One region of the Paraburkholderia sp. RCC_158 genome, then DNA from elsewhere that is predicted to be linked to it. Evidence: riboswitches for the same ligand, from Rfam matches in the RefSeq annotation. Region 1 holds a riboswitch; the other holds the start of a gene.
What was found. Region 1 has a riboswitch for cobalamin ahead of cobW (cobalamin biosynthesis protein CobW). Riboswitches for the same ligand answer to the same signal wherever they lie in the genome.

Region 1 (4,353 bases):
CGCCATTGCCGATGCGTCCCTCGCTCATCGGATAGTTCGCGAGAATCAGCGCGAGCTTCTTCTCGGCGTTGTCGAGCGAACGCAGCCGGCACCAGCGGCGGCTCAGTTCAGCGAGAAAACGCACGCGCTCGAGATCCGGCTGATAGCGGACCACGTCGACTTCCGTATGCGGACAACGATAGGCGAGTCCCTTGAAACTGATCGCGCGCGTGATGATGCGGCCGTCCACTTCCGGCAGCGCGATATGCATCGCGATGTCGCGCGAATTGAGACCCTGGTTGTCCTTCACCCAGTCGTCGCGATTGCCGCCGCTCAGGATCACTTGCAGCACCGGCGCATCGCCTGCGAGCGCGAGCGGCTCCGGATCGTCGATCGCAGACGCGGCGAACGCAGTGGTGTTGAGCACCAGCGCGGCATGATATTGCGCGCACAACGACTGCACGACTTCGCGGCTCATCGCATCTTTCAGCGACGTGATCGCAATCGGCAGCGGGTTCATGCCTTCTGATTCGAGCGCGTCGATCAGCGCGTCGAACACCGCGGTATTGGCCGCCTGAAGATGCGCCTTGTAGAACAGAATCGCGGCAACAGGCGCGGCATGCTGCCAGCGCGCCTGCCAGTCGGCGATAGTCGGCGTATCGCATGCGGGATGGTAGAGCGACGCGGCTGGCAACGCGCGCGGCGGCGCCGGTTCGCGGCCCCACCCAAGCGCGCGATGCGCGATGCAGCGCAGGAACGCCTCGGCGTTCTGCGGCCCGCCTTCGCGCAGATAGCGCCACAGTTGATGGCAGAGATCGGCATCGGCGGTGCTGCGCGCGAGCAGGTTCGGATCTTCCTGCAGATCGCCGGAAAACATCGCGAGCGTCTGCTGTTTGCGCTCCGCAAGCGCGACCACCTGCTCGATGCCGTACGGCCAATACGCCTCGCCGCCAAGATGATCGACCACGACGACGCGCGCATGTTGCAACACGTCTTCGACGTAAAAGTCCACGGAGGCCGGCTGCCGCAGATACGTGACATTCGCGAGGCGCACGCTCGGAAAGCCGTCGCCGAGACGGGGAAACACGCTCGCGAGCAACGACAGCGTCGTATCCGCGGAACTCAGAATGACGATGTCCGCGGGCCGCTGATCAATGCGGATCACGCCTTGCGTATCGTCGACGAAACCGCCCGGCGTGGTGCGCAGCAGATGCATGTGTCTATACCCGCTTACGTCTGTTGCGCGGCGACAGCGGCTGCGACGCCGAGCGCGGCGTCGAATGCGCGTTGTAGCGCAGCCTGGTGGAGGTCTTCACCGATCAGCACGAAGCGGCTTTCGGCGCCTTCGCGTAGTTCTTCCAGTTCACCTTGCTGCCAGCGTCGATCGAAATAACTATCAAAGCGCCGGCCCACGCCTTGAACGACGAGCCGCATCGGCGCGCCCGGCAACGCCGCGAAACCCTTCACGCGATAAATCGTGTTGTTTTCCACGAGTCCTTGCAGCGCGGCGATCACCGCTTCACGCGACTGTGCCTTTGCATTCACGACCACCGAATCGAACTCATCGTGATGATGATCGGCGTCGTCGGCCGAACCGTGGTGATCGTGGCGCAAGTGAATGGTTTCCTCCGACGCCGCTTCAAGCCCGAACAACGCATGCAGATCGAGCGCGCCTTTATGGGCGCGCACGATCTTCACCTGCGGCGGAATTTCGGCGCGAATCACGGCTTCGACCGCGTTCTGGCCTGCTTCGTCGAGCAGATCGGTCTTGTTCAGAATCACCAGATCCGCAGCCGACAACTGATCCTCGAACAATTCGTGCAGCGGCGACTCGTGGTCGAGATTCGGATCGGCCTTGCGTTGCGCGTCGACGGCAAGCGGGTTTTCGGCGAACTGACCGCTTGCCGCAGCGGGTCCATCGACCACAGTAATCACCGCATCCACCGTGAAACTGTTCTTGATCTGCGGCCAGTTGAACGCCTGCACGAGCGGCTTGGGCAACGCGAGCCCCGAGGTTTCGATCAGCACATGGTCGATCTGCTCACGGCGCTCGACGAGTTTTTCCATCACCGGAAAGAACTCTTCCTGGACGGTGCAGCACAGGCAACCGTTGGCCAGTTCATACAATTGGCCTTCGGTCTCGACGCCGTTTTCATCGCAACCAATGCCGCAACCTTTGAGGATTTCGCCGTCTATGCCGAGCTCGCCGAACTCGTTGACGATCACCGCAATGCGCTTGCCGCCCGCGTTCCGAAGAATGTGCCGCAGCAACGTCGTCTTGCCGCTGCCGAGAAAGCCCGTGACGATGGTGACGGGAATCTTGCGCATCTGAACTTGCATGGTGAGTCCATCCGTGAGAGTTGCATCTGCTGGCCGGCCGAATCACGCGCTTTGCGCATGACGTCGCATCGCAAAACGCGGGAACGCACGACGGCCTTGCCGCTACACCAGGGAAACGCAGAATACGGGTATGAGGTCATGAGCGCAGCGCCGCTTCCCCGCGGCGTTCGCCCTTCGTGTTCCGGCCGGTATCCGGGCTGGCGAAAGCGCCGCTTCCCCTTCCCGGACGAGTGATTTCTCGCCCAGTGGTGATATGCCGACGCGGCCTTGCGCGTGGACATCGAAGCCGGCTCCGCGGCGCCATGCAAACCGCCATGACGTCGCTTTTCGCTTACCGTTGCGGGGGCAGCACAGGTTGACCCGATCCATGCGAGGCGGGCGCCCTGTTTCCCGTTTAACTGCATGCGCACGAGCGCGCACACGAGCACCAGAAGTGCGTGCGAGTGTAGGCCGCGCGCCTTGCGCCGTCAAGAAAACGCAAGCCCGGCGCGCTTATCGGACGGGCTTGCCGTGTGCTATCGTATGCGCGCGTCTGGTGCCCGCACATGCGCTCGCGTGTGCAGTTAAACGGGAAACAGGCAGCGCGCTTGCGCTCAACCTGTGCTGTCCCCGCAACGGTAAGCGACCGGCGGCGCGATTATTTTTTGCGCCGCACATGCGTTTTCAGTGCCACTGTCCAGCACATTCGAACGAATGTGGGCGGGAACGCAAAGCGCGTGAGGCCGCCAGCCCGGATACCGGCCAGACGCGGAGGCGGCCGTGCGTTGTTAACGTCACGCCGCCGGCCGCCGGAATCCGCGAGGGACGGATGTGAAGGCGCTCAAGCACGACTTAGGGAAGCGGTCTGCAATCCGCGTTTGCTGTCGTGCGCGAATGCACAGTTTCGAATGACTTCAATTTCCATCACATTGCGTGTATGTCGACGCTGCATGATTGCATGTGCGCCGACGCGGCGCATGCCGCGATGAAACGCGCATGGCTGATCGGCGCAGGCCCCGGCGACGTCGAACTGATGACGCTGAAGGCAACCCGCGCGCTCGCGCAAGCCGACGTGATACTCGTCGACGATCTGGTGAACCCCAACGTGCTGCAATTTGCGCGCGCCGATGCGCGCATCGTGTATGTCGGCAAACGCGGCGGTCATCCGTCGACGCCGCAACACGGCATCGTCGAGCAAATGCTCGCGCATCTGAACGAAGGGCGCAGCGTCGCGCGTTTGAAGGGCGGCGATCCCTTCGTGTTCGGCAGAGGCGGCGAAGAGCAACAGGCACTGCATGCGGCGGGCGTCGACGTCGAAATCGTCAGTGGCATCACGGCCGGCATTGCGGCGCCGGCGGCCATCGGCATTCCGGTCACGCACCGCGATCATGCGCAAGGCGTGGTGTTCGTGACCGGCCACGGCGCGGGCACGAGCGAGCCGGATTGGGCCGCGCTCGCCGCCACGCGCATGACGCTCGTGATCTATATGGGCATGCGGCGGCTGAACGACATCGTCGGCGCGTTGCTGGCAGCGGGCATGTCGGCACAGACTCCGTGTGCCGCGATCGAATCCGCAACGCGCCCCGAGCAGCGGCATGCGCTCGCCACACTCGGTGATTTCGCCGATGCCGTCGCGCGCGCGGGACTCGGCTCGCCCGCGATCGTGGTGATCGGCGGCGTGGCGTCGCTGGCGAAGGATGTCCGATGAAAACGCTTAGCGTGGGCATCGGTTGCCGCTTGCAGACGTCGGCGGAAGAAATCGAAAACGCTGTGCGCGCAGCGCTCGGCTCGCATTCATTCGAAGACATCGCGGCCGTCGCCTCGATCGAAACCAAAGCGCAAGAACCCGGCTTGCTCGCGTTCTGCGCGCGCCACAAATTGCCGCTGCAACTCTTCACTCGCGAGCAGATTGCCGCGCTGCATGTCGCCGAGCCGTCGGCGGCGGCGCGCGAGCATCTCGGCGTCGACGGCGTCTGCGAACCTTGTGCGTTGCTTGGCGCGTCGATCCACGCTGCTGCTCACACGCCCTATCTCGTCGCTCGCAAAACCGTTCAC
Region 2 (4,353 bases), on a different contig from region 1:
GATCGAGGTGGCCCGCCGCGAGCTTGCTCAGCTTGCCGAAGCCGCCGCAAATGCTCAGGCGCTCGACCGGCGCGCGCTTCATATGCTTGAGCACCGCGCCGACGAAATCGCCCATTTCGATCAACGCGATGTCGGGCAAGCCGTAATGCGCGCGCATCGCGTCTTCGCTCGCGTTGCCGGTGCAGGCGGCGACATGCGTATAGCCGTTCGCGCGCGCGACGTCGATGCCTTGATGAATCGACGCGATATACGCCGAGCACGAGAACGGGCGCACGATGCCGGTCGTGCCCAGAATCGACAGGCCCCCGAGAATGCCGAGCCGCGGGTTCATCGTCTTGAGCGCGAGCGCTTCGCCGCCCTCGACGCCGATCGTCACTTCGAAGCCGCCGCGATAGCCGTGCTCGGCGGCGAGTTCGGCGAGGTGCGCGGTCATCATCTGACGCGGCACGGGGTTGATCGCGGGCTCGCCGACCGCGAGCGTCAGACCGGCGCGCGTGACGGTGCCCACGCCGGGTCCGGCGCGAAACACCACGCCCGCTTCCGCGACGAGGCGCACGCGCGCGAACACCACGGCGCCGTGCGTGACGTCGGGATCGTCGCCGGCGTCCTTGATCGTGCCGGCCTCGGCGCCGTCGTCGGTCAGGCGGCAGAACACGAGCGGCATCGGCACATGCTGGCCCTTCGGCAACACGATTTCGGCGATGTCGCTGACCACGCCCGCGAGCAGCAGACGCGCCGCCGCCAGCGACGTCGCGGTGGCGCAACTGCCGGTCGTGTAGCCGCTGCGCAGCGGCGCGGGTTGTTCGGGGGTTTCGTCGCGCATCGCGGTCAGGCGGAGCGTTCGGGCTGTGGGCGGCTTGCGGCGCGCTCGGCGCTTGAAGACTTCACCACATCGAGCAAGGTGATCGGCAACGCCTGCCGCCACGTATCGAATCCGCCGAGCGGTTGTGCATCGGCAAGCGCAATGCGCGTCAGCGTGCCGCCATGCTGCTCGCGCCATGCCGCGAGCGCCGCCTCGCCTTGCAAGGTGACAGCGTTGGCGACCAGCCGGCCGCCGTCCCGCAGACTCGCCCAGCACGCGTCGAGTACACCCGGCACCGTCACGCCGCCGCCGATGAACACCGCATCCGGCGTCGGCAGCCCGTTGAGTGCTTCAGGCGCGCGGCCCGCGACGAGTTGCAGCCCCGGCACGCCCAACGCATCGCGATTGTGTTCGATAAAGCGCTGCCGCTCCGCGTGCGCTTCAATGGCAATCGCGCGGCAAGCGGGATGCGCGCGCATCCATTCGATGCCGATCGAGCCGCTGCCCGCGCCCACGTCCCACAGCAATTCGCCGGGCGTCGGCGCGAGGCGCGCGAGCGTGATCGCGCGCACATCGCGTTTGGTCAACTGGCCGTCGTGGCGGAATGCGTCGTCGGGCGAGCCGCAGGTGAGCGGCAGACGCGGCGCGCCATCGGTCGCGCGGCATTCGAGCGCGATCAGGTTCAGCGCGGCAACGTCGCGCGCGGACCACTGATCCGCGCGGCCGTCGATGCGCCGCTCCGCGTCGCCGCCGAGATGTTCGAGCACGGTCATGCGCGTCGCGCCGAAGCCGCGCGCGTTCAGCAGCGCGGCGAGCGCCGCGGGCGTGCCGCCGTCCGCGCTCAACACGAACACGCGCGCGCCGTCACGCAGATGCGCGTTCAGCGTCGGCAGCGGCCGGCCGACCAGCGACACGACGGCCGCATCCTGCAACGGCCAGCCAAGCCGCGCGGCGGCCAGCGACAACGACGAAGGTGCGGGCAGCACGCGCAACTCGTCGGCGGGCAACTGCCGCGCCAGCGTCGCGCCGACGCCGAACAGCATCGGATCGCCGCTCGCCAGCACGCAGACGGAGCGGCCGCGCTCGGCGAGCAACGGCGCGAGATCGAACGGACGCGGCCACGCGGCGCGGCGCGCGGCGAGCCGCGCCGGCAGCATCGACAGATGACGCTCGCCGCCGTAAATCGCCGACGCCTCCAGCAACGCACGCCGCGCGGGCCGTCCCAAACCGGCGAAGCCGTCGTCGCCGATGCCCACTACCGTCAGCCACGCCGGCATGCATCCTTCCTCATGATGTCTCTCAAAACAATGCGCTGCGCCACGCCGGTCAAAGCGTCCAGCCTCGTTGTGCTATCCGAAAAAAGGCATAATACAGCCGCCGGTGCCCTTCGGGGCCTAAGAGGGAACACAGCGGGGAAACCATCGCCGCTGCGGCTGCCCCCGCAACTGTATGCAGCGAGTCCGCCTGCGCTAAGCGCCACTGGTTCGACCGGGAAGGCCGCGACGGACGACGACCTGCGAGCCAGGAGACCTGCCGGCGAGACTGTTCGTGCCAGCCAACATCGGGCGGGGTGTACCGATGCCGCAGCCAAGCCGCTTTATCGCTTGCTCGGGCCGTCGCGCGACGCTAACCGCGGTGTCCGTCTTGAATCGAGCTTCTCCCTCCTCCACTGTGTTGCCTGACGCGGCTTTCGCGCTGCGGCCCTCGGCGTGTCCGGGGCTCCTGCGGATCGTCGCCGCGCGCGACGGCGGCATCTGCCGGATCAAGCTGCCGGGCGGCGAACTGAGCGCGGCTCAGGCCCACGCAATCGCGGATGCGAGCACGCGGCACGCGGCGGGCGTGATTGAGTTGACGAACCGCGCGAATCTGCAACTGCGCGGCGTTCGTGGCGGCGAGGAAGCGGCGTTGATTGCGGCGCTGGTGAATGCGGGGCTTGGGCCTTTGGCGGAGGCTCGTGCTGATGCTCGCGCCGAGGCCGATGCGAACTCTTCCGCCGCCCTCACCGCTTCAGCCGCCGACGACATCCGCAACGTGATGATCAGCCCTGCCGCAGGGCGCGACCCCTCCGCGCTCTTCGACACGAGGCCGCTTTGCGCGACGCTGCTCGCGCTGTTGCAAAGCGACGCGCGTTTCGCGGCGCTGTCGCCGAAATTCGCACTGCTCGTCGACGGCGGCGAGCGTCTTGCGCGGCTCGATCATCCGCATGACGTGTGGCTCGCGGCATCGCAGGATGGTTCCGGCGAGATCCGCTTCGTGTTCGGCCTCGCCGGTTGTCCACCGGTTGCTGCGACGAATTCGGCGACGATTGATGCAGGCGCACTCGCCGCCGTGTTGCCGTCGCAAGTTCCGGCGCTGGTGCGGGCGCTGCTGCATACGTTCCTCGATCTCGCCGCCGACTCCGACACGACCCGCATGCGTCACCTGCTCGCCGCACATTCTGCCGACGCAATCCTGCGACACGCGCAAACCTACGTCGATTTCCCGTTGGCGCGCGACGCAGCGCTCGCCGAGTGGCAACGCAGCACGCCCGCCGATGCCACGCTGCGCGTCGGCGCTCACGCGCAGCGTATCGCGGGAACGTGGCACGTCGGCGGTCAACCGCTGCTCGGCCGCATCGACGCAACCGCGCTGCATGGCCTCGCTTCGCTGGCGCGGCAACACGCGAACGGCGCGCTACGCATCACGCCGTGGCAAAGCGTTCTACTGCCCGACATCGCCACACATGCCGTGCCCGCCGTGCTTGCCGCGCTAAAAACGCTGGGCTTTGCATGCGATCGCAACGACCCCGCTTCACGCCTCATCGCGTGCGCCGGTTCCACCGGCTGTGCAAAAAGTCTCGCGGATACCAAAGCCGACGCGCTCGCGCTCGCGAAGCGCCTGCCCGCCGGCGTCGACGTGCACCTGAGCGGCTGCCCGCGCTCCTGCGCCGCCGCGCATTGCGCGCCGTTCACGCTGCTTGCCGCGGCGCCCGGCCTCTACGATCTTTACCGGCGCGACGCACAGCCGGGTTTCGGCGAATGCGTCGCGCGTCGATTGACAATCGCACAAGCCGCCGACACCCTCGCGCAACTCGCCCAAGCCGAACAGACGCACGCCCAGGACGCACGACCAGAATGCCCGACTCAAATGAGTGATACCGATGCTTGATTACATTCGCGACGGTCAGGAGATCTATCGCCAATCCTTCGCGACGATCCGCGCCGAAGCCGATCTGTCGCGCATCCCCGCCGACCTCGAAAAGCTCGCGGTGCGCGTGATCCACGCGTGCGGGATGGTCGACGTGATCGGCGATCTCGCGTTCTCCCCGAATGCCGGCACGGAGGGGCGCCTCGCGCTCGCGCAGGGCGCGCCGATTCTCTGCGACGCCGGCATGGTCGCGCAAGGCATCACGCGCGCGCGGCTGCCCGCGAACAACGACGTGATCTGCACGCTCACGCACGAAGCGGTGCCGGACCTCGCGCGCGAACTCGGCAACACGCGCTCGGCCGCCGCGCTCGAATTGTGGCGTCCGCGTCTTGCGGGCAGCGTCGTCGTGATCGGCAATGCGCCGA

Region 2: another riboswitch for cobalamin. It lies ahead of cobG (precorrin-3B synthase); the one in region 1 lies ahead of cobW (cobalamin biosynthesis protein CobW).

The regions. Positions count from the first base shown of each region.
Region 1 covers NZ_JBFUPM010000016.1:4,914-9,266, forward strand. Annotated here, with positions in the region: gene cobN (cobaltochelatase subunit CobN) at 1-1,195, opposite strand, end outside; gene cobW (cobalamin biosynthesis protein CobW) at 1,210-2,319, opposite strand; cobalamin riboswitch at 2,485-2,766, opposite strand; cobalamin riboswitch at 2,836-3,080, shown strand; gene cobA (uroporphyrinogen-III C-methyltransferase) at 3,284-4,006, shown strand; gene AB6809_RS25635 (cobalamin biosynthesis protein) at 4,003-4,353, shown strand, end outside.
Region 2 covers NZ_JBFUPM010000011.1:171,689-176,041, forward strand. Annotated here, with positions in the region: gene AB6809_RS21870 (cobalt-precorrin-5B (C(1))-methyltransferase) at 1-823, opposite strand, end outside; gene cbiE (precorrin-6y C5,15-methyltransferase (decarboxylating) subunit CbiE) at 829-2,079, opposite strand; cobalamin riboswitch at 2,164-2,355, shown strand; gene cobG (precorrin-3B synthase) at 2,438-3,949, shown strand; gene AB6809_RS21885 (precorrin-8X methylmutase) at 3,942-4,353, shown strand, end outside.